Regions from separate parts of the Arthrobacter sp. 10N410 genome, predicted to be linked through region 1. Evidence: riboswitches for the same ligand, from Rfam matches in the RefSeq annotation. Region 1 holds a riboswitch; each other region holds the start of a gene.

Region 1 (6,438 bases):
TGGCCGCAGGAGATCCACGGGTTCACGTCGCACACCGTGGCGTGGTTGGGGTCCTTGAGGACAGCCAGTTTCTCCAGCACCAGCGTGCCGGACGCGAGCCAGCCGACGACGCCGGTGATCAGCAGGAGCCAGGCGAAGGGCCGGTCACGCGTCATCGGGGGCAGCGGGCGCTCCGCAGCTGCCGCGCCGGTGCCGCGCTCGTGGGCGGTCACGTCGCCGGGGGCGTGGGAGATGCTGGGCATGGGATTTCAGTCCTTTGCGTCGGGTGCTCTTGGGCCGATTCTATCGCCGGAGGCTGGATGTAACCGGGTAGGAGTCGTGCCCTCACCGGTGATTCGGTCCACGGCGCGGACTGGATGTCCCGCTTAGCCCTGCTTTGGCGGCTCCTGTGAGACAATGAACCTGGCTGGGGCCCGATCCACATTCGGGTTTCGGTCCGGCGACTTTGCTTTCAAGACCGCCAATGATGAGCAGGGCATACTTCGGATCCCTCGATCCGGCCTATCCCGCAATGCCATTGGACGGCACCTGGTTGTGACAGAGAGATCAACGGGTTCAGAGCAATCTTGCCGGCCTTCCAGGGCTGCCGCACCCCACTGCCGGTGCGAACCTGGAGGTATCCAATTGACTTCTGTCAATGCCTGCGGGTGTTGACAAATATTTGCCCCACGGGTGCCGGATGTGGCGGTACATCAGGGGCAGGAGTGTCGCCACATATGGATAATGACCAGCTTGTAGCCGGTAACGACGAAGCCGCTGTTGCCGAAGTAGCACCGGAAGCCGCCGCCGCGGAGGCGCCCAAGAAGGCCACCCGGTCCCGCCGCAAGGCGGCCCCAAAGGCGGAGGCCGCCGAAGCAGCCGTCGCGTCCGACGTCGTTGCTGACGCCCCCGCCGTCGACAATCCCGAAGCGGCCCCGGAAGCGAAGGCCCCGGCCCGCCGGAGCCGGTCGCGGAAGAAGGTCGAACCCGAGGTGCTGCCCGCCTTCGCTGACTCAGCCGCCAGCACGGAAACTGCGGTTCCCGCCGATGAAGCGCCTGCCGAGCTGCCGGCCGCCGAGGCGGCACCGGAGAAGCCGGTCCGCCGCCGCGCCTCCCGCGCGAAGACAGCCGTGACGCCTGCAGCGACGGAAGAAGCCCCGGCCCCGGCCGAGGCTCCCGCCGCCGTGGCTTCCGACGCGCCGGCCCCTGAGGCCGCGCCCGTCGAGGCCCCGGCCGACGCTGCACCCGCTGCCGAGGCGTCTGTAGAAACATCCGGAGCCCCCTCGCTCTTCCTCGCACCGGGCGCCGTCACCTCGATGATCTTCCAGGCCCCGGATCTGAGCACCGTCATCCGCCCGGCCCCGGCCCCCGCTGCTGTTGCCGAGGAAGCCGAAGAAGAAGAAGACGAAGAAGCCGAGGGCGAGGATGCCGGCAGCCGCCGTCGCCGCCGCAGCCGTGGACGCCGTGGCCGCAGCCGGACCGGCGAAGCCGACACCGACGCAGACGGCGCAGCCGAAGATGCAGCGGAGACCGGCGAGGACTCCGAGAGCACCCTCGAAGACGGCGTGACCTCGCGCCGCCGTCGCCGTCGCCGCCGCGGCGACCAGGATCTCGAACTGACCGGCGGCGGGGACGACGATCCGCCCAACACGGTAACCCGCGTCCGGGCGCCGCGCTCGGTCAGCGAGGCCCCGGTCAACGACCGCGTCACCTCCGTCAAGGGCTCCACCCGCCTGGAGGCCAAGAAGCAGCGCCGACGCGAGTCCCGCGACACCGGCCGCCGCCGCACCGTCATCACCGAGGCCGAGTTCCTGGCCCGCCGCGAATCCGTGGACCGCCAGATGATCGTCCGCCAGCGCGACGACAGAATCCAGATCGGCGTCCTGGAAGACGGCGTGCTGGCCGAGCACTTCGTCTCCAAGACCCAGCAGGATTCCTTGATCGGCAACGTCTACCTGGGCAAGGTCCAGAACGTGCTGCCGTCCATGGAAGCCGCGTTCGTCGATATCGGACGCGGCCGCAACGCCGTGCTGTACGCCGGCGAAGTCAACTGGGACGCCGTCAACCTCGAAGGCAAGCAGCGGCGGATCGAAAATGCGCTCAAGTCCGGCGACTCCGTGCTCGTCCAGGTCACCAAGGACCCGGTCGGCCACAAGGGTGCCCGCCTGACCAGCCAGATCTCGCTGCCCGGCCGTTACCTGGTGTACGTGCCCGGCGGTTCCATGACCGGCATCTCCCGCAAGCTGCCCGACGTCGAACGCAACCGGCTCAAGCGGATCCTCAAGGACCGCCTGCCGGAAGACGCCGGTGTCATTGTCCGCACCGCGGCCGAGGGCGCTTCGGAAGAAGAGCTGACGCATGACATCAACCGGTTGCGAGCCCAGTGGGAGGGCATCGAAAGCCAGTCCACGTCCACCAAGATCCTCGCCCCCGAGCTGCTCTACGGCGAACCTGACCTGACCATCAAGGTGGTCCGCGACGTTTTCAACGAGGACTTCTCCAAGCTGATCGTCTCCGGCGAGGAAGCCTGGGACACCATCGAGGCCTACGTCACCTACGTGGCACCGGACCTGGTGGGCCGGCTTGAGAAGTGGACCAAGGACACAGACATCTTCGCTGCGTGGCGCATCGACGAGCAGATCCACAAAGCACTGGACCGCAAGGTCTTCCTGCCCTCCGGCGGCTCGCTCGTGATCGACCGCACCGAAGCCATGACCGTGGTGGACGTCAACACCGGCAAGTTCACCGGCAGCGGCGGCAACCTCGAGGAAACCGTCACCAAGAACAACCTCGAAGCGGCCGAGGAAGTCGTCCGGCAGCTGAGGCTGCGTGACATCGGCGGCATCATCGTGATCGACTTCATCGACATGGTGCTGGAATCCAACCGCGACCTCGTGCTGCGACGCATGGTGGAGTGCCTAGGCCGGGACCGGACCAAGCACCAGGTTGCCGAGGTGACCTCGCTGGGCCTCGTGCAGATGACCCGCAAGCGGATGGGCACCGGGCTGCTCGAAGTCTTCGGCGAACAGTGCGAGGCCTGCGCCGGCCGCGGCATCGTCACCCACGACGAGCCCGTGGAACACCGCCGTGCCAACACCGTCGCCGCAGAACACCACGTCCCGCGGACCGAGCACCAGCCCGCCGCACGCAGTGAGCGCAAGCGTCGCCGCGGCAAGGGCGGCCAGGGCGGCGAAGCCATGCCGTCCGCACCCGTCGCCGTGCACGCCGAGCCCACCGAGGCGGAGCGCCACGCCAAGGCAGAGGCGACGCGCGCCGCGCTGGCCAACATCGCCGCCGCGGCGCACGCTGCCCACCTGCACGACGGTGAAGCGACAGCAGCTCCCGACGCCGAAACCCGCCAGGCCGCGCTCGACGCCGCCGTGGAACTCGCTTCGTCGGAGGAGGCAGCGGGTCGTCCCGCGGCCGTGCTGACCTTCGGCGGCGAACAGGTTGCCTTGCCCTTCGTCGAGCACGCCGAGGAAACCCCGCAGCCCGCGCTGACCCTGGACCTGCTGACCGAAGCGTTCGCCCACCTGGGCGACGCCGAGACCGGCAAGCCAGCCGCCGCGGCTCCGGTTGCCGAGTCGCCCGCAGCCGAGGTTCCCACGGCCGAGCACGCGGCGGAGCACGCTGCGGAGCACGCTGCGCCTGCAGCTGCAGCGCCGTCCCGCGCCACCCGGGGCCGCGGCCGCGCCAGGACGGCGCGGATCCAGCCGCCGAGTGTACGTACCGCCGAGGCCCAGGCCCCGGCCCGCCAGGAAGCTGCGAAGGCCCCTGCGGCCCAGGCGCCGGCCCGCCAGGAAGCCGGCAAGGCTCCTGCGGCCCAGGCCCCGGTACGCCAGGAAGCCCGCAAGGCCCCTGCGGCCCAGGCCCCGGACACCACCGGACCCCGACGGGTGCGCCGGAACCGGAGCGCCAGCCGAGCCCAGGGCGCCGCCAACGAGACGTCCGTGCAGCAGCGCGAGACCGCTCCGTCGGTTGAGGCCGTCTCAGTCCATGAGGCCAAGGCCCCGGAGCCGGCAAAGGTGGCCGCCAAGCCCGCCGCCAACGAGCCGATCATCCTCGGCGTCGGCGTCCCGGCGTCGGAGCTCTAGGACCCAGCAGGCACCACCACTCGCGGGTTCCGTCCGGGATCGACGTAACATCACGTCGACCCCGGACGGAACCCGCGAGGGCGTTAAGGGGACAGGCTGAAATTTAGCGGGGTTGCCGGCGAGGAACGCTAGGCTGGGGGACTGACACGGGGTGCCGCGCATCGAGCCGGCTGAGATCCAGACCCGTTGAACCTGTCCGGTTAGCACCGGCGAAGGGATGTCTCTTGTCTTCAACAACCCAGCCTGCATCGACGCAGCCTGCATCTAGCCGAACGTCAGCCTTCCTGCAGTCCGTCTTCCCGGAGCCCGACGGCGGGGCCTCAACGCCGCCGCGGATTCCGCGGGTGCTGGCCATCGCGGGCTCGGACCCCTCCGGCGGCGCCGGCATCCAGGCCGACCTGAAGAGCATTGCCGCGAACGGCGGCTACGGGATGGCTGCCATCACGGCACTGACCGCCCAGAACACCCAGGGCGTCCGGTCGGTGCATGTACCGCCGGCAGCGTTCCTGACCGCCCAGCTGGAGGCCATCAGCGACGACATCACCATCGACGCCGTCAAGATCGGTATGCTCGGCGACGACTCGGTGATCGACGCCGTCCGGGCCTGGCTCGAAAAGGTGCGCCCCGGCGTCGTGGTCCTGGACCCGGTGATGGTGGCCACGAGTGGCGACCGGTTGCTCCAGGAATCGGCCGAGACCGCGCTGCGGGCCCTCTTGCCACTGGCGGACCTCATCACCCCGAACCTGGCCGAGCTGGCCATGCTGCTGGGCGAACCGCCCGCCGCGGACTGGGCCAGCGCGCTGGAACAGGGCAAGCGGCTCGCGGCCCTGGCCGGCACCACGGTGCTGGTCAAGGGAGGCCACCTGCCGGCCGGCGGAGCCCCGGCCGGCGGAGCCCAGAGCGACTGCGCCCAGAACGACGGCGGTTGCCCGGACGCGCTCGTCAACACCGGGGGAGTGCTCGGCCAGGAGACGGTGGTGGTGCCCGGCGAGCGGATCGACACCCGCAACAGCCACGGCACCGGCTGCTCCTTGTCCTCGGCGCTGGCCACGGTCCAGGCCAGGACGGGGGACTGGGAGGCAGCGCTGCGGGAGGTCAAGCCGTGGCTGCTGGGTGCGTTGCGGGATGCCGGCCGCCTGGAGGTCGGATCCGGCAACGGACCCGTGCACCACTTCCACCACCTGCAGCACGCTGCGGCACCCCAGCTTCCTGCCGAGGGCGAGTTCGCCGCGCTGCTGGCAGGGCACGCGGCGGACGGGCTGGACGCGATCTACGGCCTGGACTTCATTCGGGGGCTCGCGGACGGTACCTTGCCGGAACCCGAGTTCGCCTACTACCTCGGCCAGGACGCCCTGTACCTCAACGGCTACTCCCGGGTGCTGTCCCGCGCGGCGGCCCTGGCGCCGTCGGAAGCCGAACAACTCTTCTGGTCCCGCTCGGCGCAGCAGTGCCTCGAAGTCGAATCCGAACTGCACCGGAACTGGCTGGCCGGCCGCGCCGTCGAGACCCAGCTGGGACCGGTGACCAAGGCGTACGTGGACCATCTGCACGCGGCATCGCTCGCCGGCAGCTACGGCGTGCTCGTGGCCGCGGCGCTGCCGTGCTTCTGGCTCTACGCGGAGGTCGGCGCCACGCTGCATCGCGAGTTCCTCGCTGCCGGCGCACCGGCAACGCATCCCTACGCGGAGTGGCTGCGCACCTATGCGGACGAGGCCTTCGCGGAGGCGACGCGGCAGGCGATCAGGTACACGGACGCGGCGGCCCGTAAAGGCTCCGAGGCGGAACGCAGCGCCATGGCGGTGGCGTTCAGGCAGTCCTCCCGCTACGAGGTGGAGTTCTTCGACGCGCCGAGGCTGCACGCCTAAGCCGCGCTACGCGAAGCAGCCGGTAGGATAGTTGGGCGCGGTTCCGGAAGTCGCTGCGGCACCATAACTTTGGCCCCCGGGCGCAGGGTGTGGCGTCCGTCACGCACTACCTGCCGGGACCAGCCTCGTTTGCGGCCGAAGGCAAAATTAGCGTAGTCTAGATCTTCGGTGCTTACGCCAACACTTGGGTTATGACCTTGAGGAACAGTTCACCCGTACTACGGGCAGGACTTTTCCGCAGGATAGCTCATGGGTTCCCCCGGGGAATCCACCGGCGTTGAGGCACAGCGTGAGCCGGTCCAAGCATTTTGGGCCCCAGGTTCCGCACGCAAATCTAGTAATAAACGTCGAGAGAAGTGAGTTCCCCAGTGGTGTACGCGATTGTCCGCGCAGGCGGCCGCCAAGAGAAGGTTTCCGTTGGAGACTTCGTTACCCTGAACCGCGTCCCCGGTGGAGCCGGCAGCACCTTTGAGTTGCCCGCACTGCTCCTGGTGGACGGT
Region 2 (6,438 bases), on a different contig from region 1:
GGCCGCCGGCGACTACAGCGACCCGCTCCCGCAGGCGCTGATCCTGACCTCGATCGTGATCTCCTTCGCCGTCACGGCCTTCATGCTGGGCATCATCTACCGCACCTGGGTGCTGGCCCGGCAGGACGAAATCCAGGACGACGCCGAGGACCGCCGGGTGGCCGAGACCCCCAGCTTCGACGCCGAGGACGACGCCGTCATCCCGGCGGAGACCTCGGAGTTCCCTCTCGTGGCGGCCGATCCGACGGACGCTGCGGGGGGACCCGACCCGACGGAGACCGTGCAGGCGGGCGCCCGCCGGATGCCGGCCATGGACGCCGCCTCCGAGGAACAACCCGGATCCCGCAACATCACGCCCGGCCCGGAAGGAGGGACCAAGTGAACATCGCAAGCTTTGCCCCGCTCGCCGTCGTCCTCCCCATCCTGGGGGCCGCCCTGACCTTCCTGCTGATCCGGCAACCACGGGCGCAACGGACCGTCAGCATCGCCCTCCTCTCGCTGACGCTACTGCTCGAATGCCTGCTGCTGGCCTCCGTCTGGCAGGGCGGCACGGCGGCGGTCAACATCGGCGGCTGGCTGCCGCCCTGGGGCATCGTGATGGTGGTGGACCAGTTCTCCTCGCTCATGCTGGTGGTGTCCTCGACCGTCAGCCTTGCCGTGCTGGTCTACGCCACCGGGCAGGGCATGGCCGACGGCGACCGCGACGCGCCCGTCTCGATCTTCCACCCCACCTACCTGATCCTGGTGGCGGGCGTGTCCAACGCGTTCCTCTCCGGTGATCTCTTCAACCTCTACGTGGGCTTCGAGATCCTGCTGACCGCCAGCTACGTGCTGATGACCCTGGGCGGGACGGGTCCGCGGATCCGCGCGGGTGTGACGTACGTGGTGGTCTCGGTGGTCTCCTCGGTGCTGTTCCTGATCGCGATCGCCATGATCTACGGCGCCACCGGAACCATCAACATGGCGGACCTTGCCATCAAGCTGATGGATCTGGACCAGGGCACCCGGAACCTGCTGCACGTGCTGCTGCTCGTGGCGTTCGGCATCAAGGCCGCCGTGTTCCCGCTGAGTTTCTGGCTCCCGGACTCGTATCCGACGGCCCCCGCCCCGGTCACCGCCGTGTTTGCTGGCCTGCTCACCAAGGTGGGGGTCTACGCCATGGTCCGGACCGAGACCCTGCTCTTCCCGGGGGACACGTTCAACACCCCGCTGATGGTCGCTGCCCTGCTGACCATGGTGGTGGGGATCCTGGGCGCCCTGGCGCAGAGCGACATCAAGCGACTGCTCTCCTTCACCCTGGTCAGCCACATCGGTTACATGGTGTTCGGCCTGGCGATGTCGTCCGTGGCGGGGCTGGGGGCCGCGGTGTTCTACGTGGCGCACCACATCACCATCCAGACCAGCCTGTTCCTCGTGACCGGCCTGATCGAGCGCCGCGCCGGGAGTTCCTCGGTGGACCGGATCGCCGGGCTGGCCAAGCTCTCGCCGCTGCTGGCGGTGCTGTTCTTCGTGCCGGCCATGAACCTGGCCGGGATCCCGCCGTTCTCCGGGTTCCTCGGCAAACTGGGCCTCCTGCAGGCCGGCGTCGCCCTCGGCACCCCGCTGGCCTACGCACTCGTGGCCGGCGGCGTGCTGACCAGCCTGCTGACCCTGCTGGCCATCGCACGCGTCTGGAACCGCGCCTTCTGGCGCAAGCCCGAGGACGCCGAACATCCCGATCCCGTGCTGCTCGCCGCCCCCGCCGACGCGGCCACCGGCCACCGCGCGGGCCAGCAGAACGTGACCCTGCTGCCGCGGACCATGGTGGGCTCCACTCTGGGCCTGGTGCTGTTCGGGGTGGCGCTGACGGTGTTTGCCGGGCCGCTCTTCCGGGTGGCGGACCAGTCCGCCGGGGAGATGCTGAACCGGTCCGCCTATATCCAGGCCGTGCTTGGGGACGAGGCGCCGGTTCCGGTAATCGCCCAGCCGATGCGGCAGGAGGGCGGCAAATGACACGGAAGAGGGTCTCGCTGCGCCAGGAGCTGCCGCTGCTGGTCTGGCTCGTTATTGTCTGGGGCGCCCTGTGGCAGGACTTCAGCGCCGGAAACCTGCTCTTCGGCGCCCTGATCGCGGTGGTGGTGGCCCGGCTGTTCTACCTGCCGCCGGTGGAACTGGGGGGCCGCTTCAACGTGCTGCGCGCCGTGCCGTTCGCGCTGGTCTTCCTGGCCAAGGTCGTGGCGGCCAGCTTCCAGGTCCTGTACCTGGCCGTGGTCCGTGGTCCGCGGGTGATCAGCGCCGTCATAGCCGTCCCGCTCCGCAGCCATTCAGACCTGCTGGTGACCGCCACGGGACACGTCATCTCCCTGATCCCGGGGTCCGTGGTGGTGGAGGTGGACAGGTCCACGTCCACGCTCTACATCCACGGCATCAATGTCCGAGACGCCGAGGACGCGGCCAAGCTCCGCAAGGAGGTCCGCGACACCGAGGCCGGGCTGATCCGGATCATGGGCACCAGGGCCGAACTGTCCGCACTGAAGCAGGAGGCCGGGGCATGATGCCGCTGGTTTTGACCATTACCGCGGTCGTGCTGTCGCTCGCCGCGGCCGGCGCGATCATCCGCATCGCGCGGGGGCCCTCGCTGCTGGACCGGGTGCTGGCCGCCGACGTGCTGCTGGCCATCCTAGGCGCGGCGCTGTGCATCGACATGGCCGTGAACCGGCACCTGAACAACCTGATGCTGCTGGTGTCCATCTCGATCATCGGCTTTGTCGGTTCGGTGACGGTGGCCCGATTCGTGGCCGACCGGAGGAAGCAGCCCAATGAGTCCTGACACGATTTCCGCCGACGCCGTAATCGACACCGTCTCGGCTGTGTTCATGGTGGTCGGGGCGCTGATGTCCCTCGGCGCGGCCATCGGCCTGCTGCGGTTCCCCGACCTCATGAGCCGGATGCACGCCGCGACCAAGCCGCAGGTGCTGGGGCTTTTCCTGCTGCTCTGCGCCGTGGGGCTGCAGCTGCGCACCTGGTGGGTGTGGCCGGTGCTGGTGGTCGCGTGGATCTTCCAGCTGCTCACAGTGCCGGTCTCCGCCCACATGGTTGGCCGCGCCGGCTACCGCACCAAGCACCTGCACCCCGAGCTGCTGAGCGCCGACGAGCTGGAAGCCGTGGTGCAGCAGGCGGCCGGCAAGCGCGGATTCACGGACGACGACGACGAGTAACGCCGCCGGCGGCGATATGGCTTAGACCAGGTCCTGGGTCTTGGCGAAGCGGGTGATCGCCCGCTGCGTGCCGCGGTTGGCGAGGACCTGGATGATGGCGCTGACCGAGGCCGAAATGAGGGCGAAGGTCAGGGCCTGGCGCAGGGTGGTGGGGACGTCGTCGTCGTGGCCCTTGGGCGGTTTGTTGCCGGTGGTCTTTTCCCAGACGGTGTCGACTACCTTGGTGCCGACGAAGCCGGCGAGGAGGCTGACGCCGGTGCCAAGCAGTTTGATGAAGATGTTCATACTTCGTACTCCTTGCGGGAGGAAACAGGGCTTCCCCTAGCCTAGCGTCCCCGGGCGGCCGAGGATTTCGGTCAGTGCCTCGACCACCAGCTCGTGGTCGTCCTTCTGCGGCAGCCCCGACACCGTGACGGTGCCTACCACCCCGGTTCCGCGCAGGTAGATGGGGAACGAGCCGCCGTGGGCTGCAAACTCCCGCTGGTCGAACCAGGCGTTGTCCTCGATCCTCTGACCGGCAGCACGCGCCCGCAGGCCCACCAGCAGCGACGGGACTTCATACCGCACCGCGGTGCGCTGTTTGGCCTTGATCCAGCGCTCATTGTCCGGGGTGGCGCCCTCCAGTGCGGCGTGGAAGAGGACCTGATCGCCCTTGCTGATGTCGATGGCGATCGGGTAGGAGCGCTGGCGGCCGAGTTGGACCAGGAGGAGGCCCAGGTCCAGCGCGTCGTCCTTGCTGAAGGACCGGAACTGCAGTTCGTCGATTTCGGCCAGGATGCGGCCGATGAGCGCGGCCAGGGATCCCGGCGGCTGTGGTTCCGCGGAGTCCGGGTCGTACTCGGGGGAAGGCACTGGTGCGTCGGTCATGGGACTCAGCTTCCGTTAGGTGGCCGCCGCCGCGCAAGCCCAACTGACTCGCAGTTGTTGCCGTTATGAGCCCTCAAAACGACAACGACTGCGAGTCACTTGGGAGTGCCGCCGGGTGTAAACTGAGCCAGCCCACAAGGGCGATTTAGATACGACAGGGGAGCGCCGCCGTCGGGCATCACTGGAGAAATCCAAGGTAACCGTAGGTGGGCGCTGAGAGTGCGGACAGCCGCAGACCCTCGAACCTGATCCGGTTAGTACCGGCGCAAGGGAGTCGAGTTCTCAGGGTGCCCGGCACCCGTGGCGAAGGCCGCGGTGCCGCCGGAGCACCCTCCCCTCCTGTTCCTCAGGAGGACGATATGACTGACATTTCTGCGAAGCAGACACTGACCACCGGCAAATACAGCTGGCGCGTGGTCGACATTGTGGTGGCCGCGTTGATCGCTGTTGCCGGCGGTGTGATTTTCTGGGCCTGGTCCCAGGGTTCCAACCTTGTTTCCGTCCCGCTCAACGCGGTCTACCCGCCGCTGACCGGGCTCTACGCCGGCGGCTGGATGATCCCGGCGGTGCTGGGCATGCTCGTTATCCGCAAGCCCGGGGCGGCGCTGTTCTGCGAAGCGGTGGCCGCCACCGGCGAGCTGATCATGGGCTCGCAGTACGGCACCACCGTGCTGATCTCCGGCATCCTGCAGGGCCTGGGCGCCGAACTCATCTTTGCCGCGTTCCTGTACAAGAAGTTCAACCTTCCGGTGTCCCTGCTGGCCGGTGCCGGTGCGGGCCTGTTCTGCGGCCTGAACGACTCCTTCCTGCCCTGGGGCTGGAACATCGCGTACGAAACCGGTGACAAGCTCGCCTACATCATCTTCTGCGCCATCTCCGGAGCGGTGATTGCCGGGGGACTGTCCTGGCTCGCCACCCGCGGCCTGGCCAAGACCGGGGTGCTGGCCTCGTTCGGGTCCCGCAAGGCGGCATCGGAACCCGTCTTCTCCTGATGCCCGCACACGCATGAGGTCTGTCGACGACGTACGCCCGGCCGCGGTCAGCGCCCGCGGCTGGGGCTGGCGGCACGCCGGCCGGGCCCGGCCCGCCGTGAGCGGCCTGGACCTGGACATCCGTCCGGGCGAGCGCGTGCTGTTGCTGGGCCCGTCCGGCGCCGGCAAGTCCACGCTGTTGCACGCCCTGGCCGGTGTGCTGGGGGACAGCACTGCGGCAGCCGCGTCCGCTGCTGCTTCCGCTGATGCCGAGGACTCCGATGAGACCGGCAGCCTGCTGATCGACGGAGCCCCGCCCAGGGCCCGGCGCGGGCGGGCCGGGCTGATGCAGCAGGACCCGGAGACCCAGGTGGTGCTGTCGCGGCTCGGCGACGACGTGGCCTTCGGGGCCGAAAACCTCTCGGTGCCCCCGGCGGACATCTGGCGGCGGGTGGGGGAGGCGCTCGACGACGTCGGGCTGGGCGGCCTGCCGCTGCATCACCCGACGTCGTCGCTCTCCGGAGGCCAGAAGCAACGGCTGGCGCTCGCCGGGATCCTCGCGATGCGGCCCGGGCTGCTGCTCCTCGATGAGCCCACCGCCAACCTTGACCCGGCCGGTGTCCTGGAGGTCCGCGACGCCGTGGGACGGTGCCTGGACAAGACCGGGGCCACCCTGGTGGTGGTGGAGCACCGGGTTGCTGTCTGGAAAGACCTTGTGGACCGGATCGTCGTGCTGCAGCCCGGATCCGCCACGGACTCCGCCGTGCTGCTGGACGGGCCCCCGGACCTGGTCCTGGAGCAGGCGCGGGACATGCTCATCTCCGCCGGCGTCTGGGTGCCGGGCCATGTGCCCGCCACCCGGGCCCGCCGCGGCCGAACAGGACCGGAAGGGGACGCCGGGGCCGGCCAGCTGCTGCTGGCCGCAGAGGAACTGGCCGTGTCCCGCGAACGGCCCCGCCGCACCGGTTTGCTGCGGGGCTTCAGCACGGTAACACCCGTCCCGGTGCAGTCCGGCATCACGGCCCGGGTCCGGTCCGGCCAGGCGTTGACCGTCACCGGCCCCAACGGTTCCGGGAAGTCGACCTTCGCCCTGACCCTGGCAGGCCTGCTCTCCCCGGTCTCCGGCGCGGTGTCCGCCACCACCGAGCTGAGCGCCGGCGCAGGCATCGATCCGTACAAATGGAGGGCCCAGCAGTTGATCGCCAGGATCGGCACGGTGTTCCAGGAACCCGAGCACCAGTTCGTCACCGGCAGGGTGCTGGACGAACTGATGTTCGGTCCCCGTCAGCTGGGCCGCGGCGAAGAACGGGTCGAGGAGCTGCTGGAACGGCTCCGGCTCCGCGAGCTCGTGGATGCCAACCCCTACACGCTCTCCGGCGGCGAGAAACGGCGGCTCTCCGTGG
Region 3 (6,438 bases), on a different contig from region 1:
TGCGTGACGTCGTCGACGTCAATGCCGCGCGCGGCGACGTCAGTGGCGACGAGAACGTCCACCTTGTTGTTGCGGAAGGCGCGCAGCGCCTGCTCACGGGCGCCCTGGCCGAGGTCGCCGTGGATGGCGGCCGCAGCGAAGCCGCGGTCCACGAGCTCCTCGGCGACCTTGGCGGCTGTGCGCTTGGTCTTGGTGAAGATGATGGTCCGGCCGCGTCCGCGGGCCTGCAGGATGCGGGCCACCACCTCGATCTTGTCCATGCTGTGGGCACGGTAGATCAGCTGGCGGATGTCGCGCTTGGTGAGGCCCTCATCCTCGGGATCCGCGGCGCGGATGTGGGTGGGCTTGGTCATGTAGCGGCGCGCCATCGCGACGACCGGGCCGGGCATCGTGGCGGAGAACAGCAGCGTCTGGCGGACGGCCGGGGTACCTGCGATGAGGGTCTCGACGTCCGGCAGGAAGCCGAGGTCCAGCATCTCGTCGGCCTCGTCGAGGATGACCATCTTGACGTTCTTGAGGACGAGGTGCTTCTGCTTGTAGAGGTCGATCAGGCGCCCGGGGGTGCCGACGACGATCTCGACGCCCTGCTGCAGCGACTCGACCTGCGGCTCGTATGCACGGCCGCCGTAGATCGTGGTGATGCGGGCGTTGCGTTTGCGGGCAGCGTTCTGCAGGTCGCCGGCGACCTGCACCGCGAGCTCACGGGTCGGCACGATCACGAGGGCCTGCGGTGCGCCGGGGGCCGCGAGGTCGGCGAAGCCCGCGTCGTCGCGTCCGATGACGCGCTGCAGGGCCGGGATGCCGAAGCCGAGGGTCTTGCCCGTGCCGGTTTTGGCCTGGCCGATGATGTCGTGGCCGCTCAGTGCGACCGGCAGCGTCATGGCCTGGATCGGGAACGGGTGGGTGATTCCGGCGTCGGCAAGGGATTCAACAATGTCGGCGCGGACGTTGTAGTCGGCGAAGGACTTTTCCGCGATTTCGTGCGGGGTTTCGTCCGAAATGATGGTCTCTTCCGGCTCGATCGATTCCGTGCCGGACTCGTCGGTAAGAAGCTGGTGCGTGTGCAATTCACTCACAGGGGAGTTTCCTTATTCATTTGGGCTGCGCTGCTTGCTCAACGGGGCCGGCCGAGGGCCGTTCCGGAGCACGCTCAGGAGCGCAAGCAAGTCCAGTGGAAGCCGATCGCGGGCTATCTAAATGCTGGCACTGGGACCAGCGGGTGTGTCTCAAGATCGCGTAGGGGCGGGCTTGTTGAATTCGAAAAACATGGAAATCAACGACCGGGCATCCATTACTACCCTTCCAGTCTAGCTGTTCGCCGTTCGGAACCTCGACCGGGGCCCGCGGTGCGGCGCGCCAGTGGCACGGCTGCGGGGCGCAAGCCGGGCGTAACATCAGCCCACGAGTTCGAGCCGGACCTCCCGAGTGGCGATGTCCGAGGATACGACCCGCACCCGGACCTGGGTGCCGGGCTCCAGCTCGCCGGGGCACCGTGCGGTCACCGCGGGCTCGGCGATCTGCACGATCCCGGACGGGCCATTGCCGTTCCCGTTGCTCTTCCCGTTCCCGTTGCTGCCCTTACCGTTTCCGTTCGTGCCGCCGTTCTTCGCGGGCTTTGAGCCCGAGATCACGACGGCGTCGAACTCCTGCCCGATGTGGTTGCTCAGCAGGGCCGCCTCCACGGTGTCCAGCGACAGCCGCTCCAGCTTGGCGGCCAGTTGGTCCGAAGCCGCCATGATGGCCGGCAGCGACGGGAGGGCTTCGCGGGCCCAGCCCGGAACCTCGGCGCCGTTGGACAGGGCCTCGCAGATGACCAGGACGAAGCGGTCGATCAGGCGCCGCAGCGGGGCGGTGGAGTGGGCATACGCCGCGCCGATAGCGGACTGGATGGCGTCCTCCGGGACGGCGCCGTCGAAGTGGGTGTAGCCGGCGCCGCGGAAGAGCATCCCGGCCGAGTGCACGATGGCAAGCTGGCGCGGGTCGGTGGGGTCCAGGGTGCGAAGGTATTCGCCGTAGCTGATCCGGCCGTCCCAGGGCTTGCCGAGTGCGCCGGTCTGGCGCCGGAAGTGCCGCAGCGAGCTCTCATCCGGGGCGGGCATGGTCCGCAGGATGCCGACCTTGCCCTGCAGCATGAGCTCCGCTGCGGCCATGCCGGTCATCAGCGAAATCTGGGCGTTCCAGTCCTCCACCGGCAGCGGCGGCGCCGCGACGATCCGGTAGCCGCCGTCGGGCAGCTGCTCGATCTCCTGCTCCGGCATGTTCAGGCTGGCCCCGCCGCGCAGGCGCTCCAGTTCCACCCGCTTGCTGCCGACTTCCTTGAGCAACTGCAGAACGGGGTCCGCGGTACCGCCGTCGAGTTCGGCCTGCACACCTTGGTAGCTGAGCTTGGCCCGGCTGCGGACCTGTGCCCGGCGGACCAGCACGGAGGAGACCTCGGCAGCGGCGTCGAGCTCGAACTCCCAGACGAAGGCCGCGCAGAGCTGGCCCGCCAGCAGGCTGCCGGCCGCTTCGCTGATGACCTCGGGGTGCAGGGGGATGCGGCCGTCCGGAGTGTAGAACGTCTGGCCGCGGCGCCGGGTCTCGGCGTCGAGCGCGCCGCCGGGGGCGACGAAGGACGGGACGTCGGCGATCGCGTAGAAAACCCTGTACCCGTCGCCGGCGCGGTCAATGAACAAGGCCTGGTCCAGGTCCGTCGAGGACGCCGGGTCGATGGTCACGAACTCCACGTGAGTCAAATCCAGTTCCGGCAGCTCGTGGGAGGCGACGGCCGCCTCGGCGTCCCGGAGCACGGCTTCCGGAAACGGCCCGGGCAGCTCCAGGACGGTGCGCAGTGCGTTGAGCGCCTGGGCAAGCTGGTTCTTCTGCTGGCGGACGCTCGGAGTCAGGCGATGATGAGACACGGAATCAGGTTAGCCCGATTTCCGCTACTAGTCTTGAAGCATGAGCACCTCCCCGGCCGAGCCCGCCCGCTACAACCGTTTCCTCCGGGACCTGCTGGGCGTGATGGCCTACGGGGAGCTCTCGGCCTTCGAACGGCTCTCCTCCGACGCCCGGTATTCGCCCACCCTGCACGACCGGGCGGTGCTGGGCGGCCTCGCCGTCATCGAGTTCCAGCATTTTGAACTGGTCTGCGCGAAGCTGGCGGAGATGGGCATTGACGCGGAGGAGGCCATGCTGCCGTTCCAGCCTTCGGTGGACCACTTCCATGAGCGCACCCGCCCCGCCGACTGGCACGAGTCGCTCATGAAGGCCTACGTGATCGACACGGTCTCCGCGGACTTTTACCGGTCCATTTCGGGCTATGTCGACGCCGGGACGGCCGGGCTGATCGAACTGGTCCAGGCGGCCGGGGACGCGACGGTGGTGCTGCGGGACCGGCTCAAGGCCGCGCTCGCCGACGATCCGCGGCTGGCGTCCCGGCTGGCCCTGTGGGCTCGGCGGTTGCTCGGCGAAGCGCTTACCCAGGCCCAGCGGGTCAGCGTGGAGCACGCCTTCCTCGGCGGCCTGACCGGCACGGACGAGGACCGGGCCGGTGAACTCGCCCGCGCCCTGACCGCCGAGCTTGCCGCCGCCCATTCCCGTCGGATGTCAGAGCTGGGACTAGCCGGCTAGTTGTCCGCGGCGCCGCTGTGGACGTCGGCGTCGGCGTCCGCCCCGGCGTCGAGCGCGGCGAGCAGGGCACGCGCGGCCCCGGCAGGATCAGCGGCCTCGGTAATCGCCCGGACCACCACAATCCTTCTGGCTCCGGCGTCGACCACCTGGGCCACGTTGCCCAGGTCGATGCCGCCGATCGCGAACCACGGCACCACCCCGGCGACTTTCCCGACGTCGGCGGCCTCGGCCCGGCCGATCGCCGCGGCGGCGTAGCGCACCAGGTCCAGCCCGACGGCGGCGCGGCCCGGCTTGGTGGGGGTGGCCCAGACCGGGCCCACGCAGAAGTAGTCCAGCCCGCCCCGGCCCGGGGACGCCGCGATGGCCGCATCCACCTGTTCCGGCGTGTGCGTGGACATGCCGATCACGGTGCCCTTGCCCAGGAAATCCCGTGCCGCGGCGAACGGGATGTCCTTTTGCCCAATGTGGAACACCGGCGCCCCTGCCAGTGAGGCCAGGTCGGCACGGTCGTTTACCGCCCAGAGCCGGCCGTGCCGCCGCGCCACGGAGTGCAGGACCTCCAGCAGCTCAAGCTCCTCGGCCGCCTCCAGCGACTTGTCCCGCAACTGGATGATGTCGACGCCGCCGGAAAAGGCGGCGTCAACGAAGTCCTCGAAGTCACCGCGCTCCTTCCGGGCATCGGTGCACAGGTACAGGCGGGCGGTGGTGTGGACATCCTGGCTCATGCCCCAAGCCTAGTTCCTCTAAACTGGGCGCATACCGCGGGAGCCCGCGCGGGCCGCCAGACGTCCGACGGGCTGAGAGGGCGTCAGAGCCGACCGCTTGACCTGATCCGGCTAGTACCGGCGTAGGGAAGGAACCCATGGACGTATCCGTCGCACCACCCGCCACACCACCGGGCCCATCCTCGGATTATTACGACGTCATCGTGATCGGCGGGGGAGTGATCGGCCACGGCATCGCCTGGGAGGCCCGCCGTTCGGGCCGTACCGTCGCGCTGGTCGACGACGCCCCCGGCACCGGCGCCAGCTGGGCTGCCGCCGGCATGCTGGCGCCCGTGAGTGAACTCCACTACCAGGAGGAGGAGCTCCTGGCCCTGATGCTGGAAGCCTCAGGGCTGTGGCCGGAGTTCGCCGCCGGCCTGGCCGGCGGCAGCACTGACGGCGGCGGCACTGGATATCTCACGACGCCGACCCTCGCCGTCGGCGCGGACGCGGCCGACCGCCGGGCGCTCGCCGACCTGCGGGCCGCGCAGCAGGCCTGCGGCCTGGCCGTGGAGCCGCTGACCGTCCGTGAAGCACGCAGCCGCGAACCGTTGCTCAGCCCCGGTATCTCCTGCGCCTTCGACATCCCGGCCGACCACCAGGTGGATCCGCGCCGGTTGCTGGCCAGGATCGGTTCACTGCTGGCTGCCGACAGCCGGTTCACGGCCGTGCCCCGCCGCGCGGCCGGGCTGCTCTGGCGCGGCGGCCGCGTCGCCGGCATCCGTTTCGAGGGCGGCGGAGAGCTCCGCGCCGGCGAGACGGTCGTAGCCAACGGTCTGGCCGCGGCGGAACTGCAGGGCCTGCCCGGGGGATTGTCCCTGCCGCTGCGTCCGGTTTACGGGGACATCCTGCGGCTCCGGGTCCCGGCACGGCTCCGGCCACTGCTGCGCTCGACCGTGCGGGGCCTGGTCCGCGGGGTTCCGGTCTACATCGTCCCGCGGGAGGACGGCACGGTCGTGATCGGCGCAACCCAGCGGGAGGATGCGCCCTCCGAGGCTGGCGCCGTCTCTGCCGGCGGCGTGTACCAGCTTCTGCGCGATGCCCAGCAGCTGGTCCCGGCCGTTGCCGAGCTGGAACTGCTCGAGGCCACGGCGCGGGCACGGCCCGGGACCCCGGACAACGCCCCGCTCCTGGGGCGCGTGGCCAGCGCCGGATCCGGACAGGACGTCGAGGGACTCATCGTTGCCACCGGGTTCTTCCGGCACGGGGTCCTGCTCACCCCGGCGGCCGCCGCCATTTGCCGGGCGTTGCTGGACGGAGAGCCGGACCGGCGCTGGGAGGGCTTCCGCCCGGACCGCTTCTCCAGCCGCCGCCCGGTTTCTCCAGCCCCCGGCTCATCCGAGCGGGACGCTTCACCCGCGGACGCTCCAGCGAAAGACAGGACGACAGCATGAATATCAGGCTCAACGGAGCGCAGCACGCCCTCGCCGACGGCGCCACTATCAGCGCCTTGGTCAGCGGGGTGACCGGCCGGACGCTGGCCGCCGACGGCCGGGCCACGGACGGCCGGAAACTGGGCGTCGCCGTCGCCCGCAACGCCGAGGTGGTGCCGCGCAGCCAGTGGCACGCGACCGCGCTCGCCGAGGGCGACGACGTCGAACTCGTTACGGCAGTACAGGGAGGATAGAGGGCATGGAAGCAACAGCAATGCAGGAAACGCAGCAGGCACGCCGGGATCTGCTGACGGTTGACGGAGTGGAACTGGGCTCCCGCCTGATCATGGGCACCGGCGGTGCGCCGAGCCTGGACGGCCTCGGAGCCGCGCTGGTGGCCTCCGGAACGGAACTCACGACGGTGGCCATGCGTCGCTACTCTCCGGCCGAGAGCGGCTCGTTGTTCCAGTTGCTGGCGGACCACAACATCCGGGTGCTGCCCAACACCGCCGGATGCTTCACCGCCCGGGACGCCGTCCTCACGGCCGAACTGGCCCGCGAAGCGCTGGAGACGGACTGGGTGAAGCTCGAGGTGATCGCGGATGAGCACACCCTGCTGCCCGACGCCTTGGAACTGGTGGAGGCAACCGAACAGCTGGTGGCGCGCGGCTTCAAGGTCTTCGCTTACA

What was found. A riboswitch is a leader RNA that binds a small molecule or an ion and turns the genes downstream of it on or off. The one in region 1 is predicted to bind thiamine pyrophosphate.
Region 2: linked by a shared signal. The riboswitch ahead of AC1DB8_RS00185 (ECF transporter S component) and the one ahead of AC1DB8_RS05255 (bifunctional hydroxymethylpyrimidine kinase/phosphomethylpyrimidine kinase) in region 1 are both predicted to bind thiamine pyrophosphate.
Region 3: linked by a shared signal. The riboswitch ahead of thiO (glycine oxidase ThiO) and the one ahead of AC1DB8_RS05255 (bifunctional hydroxymethylpyrimidine kinase/phosphomethylpyrimidine kinase) in region 1 are both predicted to bind thiamine pyrophosphate.

What each region holds. Positions count from the first base shown of each region.
Region 1 covers NZ_JBFTIP010000002.1:153,451-159,888, forward strand. Annotated here, with positions in the region: gene AC1DB8_RS05245 (vitamin K epoxide reductase family protein) at 1-242, opposite strand, end outside; gene AC1DB8_RS05250 (Rne/Rng family ribonuclease) at 717-4,073, shown strand; TPP riboswitch at 4,211-4,308, shown strand; gene AC1DB8_RS05255 (bifunctional hydroxymethylpyrimidine kinase/phosphomethylpyrimidine kinase) at 4,358-5,938, shown strand; gene rplU (50S ribosomal protein L21) at 6,307-6,438, shown strand, end outside.
Region 2 covers NZ_JBFTIP010000001.1:37,079-43,516, forward strand. Annotated here, with positions in the region: gene AC1DB8_RS00150 (Na(+)/H(+) antiporter subunit C) at 1-382, shown strand, start outside; gene AC1DB8_RS00155 (Na+/H+ antiporter subunit D) at 379-1,992, shown strand; gene AC1DB8_RS00160 (Na+/H+ antiporter subunit E) at 1,989-2,534, shown strand; gene AC1DB8_RS00165 (MrpF/PhaF family protein) at 2,531-2,809, shown strand; gene mnhG (monovalent cation/H(+) antiporter subunit G) at 2,799-3,197, shown strand; gene AC1DB8_RS00175 (DUF4235 domain-containing protein) at 3,219-3,482, opposite strand; gene AC1DB8_RS00180 (heme-degrading domain-containing protein) at 3,519-4,064, opposite strand; TPP riboswitch at 4,211-4,354, shown strand; gene AC1DB8_RS00185 (ECF transporter S component) at 4,424-5,056, shown strand; gene AC1DB8_RS00190 (ABC transporter ATP-binding protein) at 5,070-6,438, shown strand, end outside.
Region 3 covers NZ_JBFTIP010000001.1:775,418-781,855, forward strand. Annotated here, with positions in the region: gene AC1DB8_RS03715 (DEAD/DEAH box helicase) at 1-1,076, opposite strand, end outside; gene AC1DB8_RS03720 (RNB domain-containing ribonuclease) at 1,395-2,900, opposite strand; gene AC1DB8_RS03725 (ferritin-like fold-containing protein) at 2,941-3,612, shown strand; gene thiE (thiamine phosphate synthase) at 3,609-4,337, opposite strand; TPP riboswitch at 4,364-4,484, shown strand; gene thiO (glycine oxidase ThiO) at 4,475-5,770, shown strand; gene thiS (sulfur carrier protein ThiS) at 5,767-6,003, shown strand; gene AC1DB8_RS03745 (thiazole synthase) at 6,009-6,438, shown strand, end outside.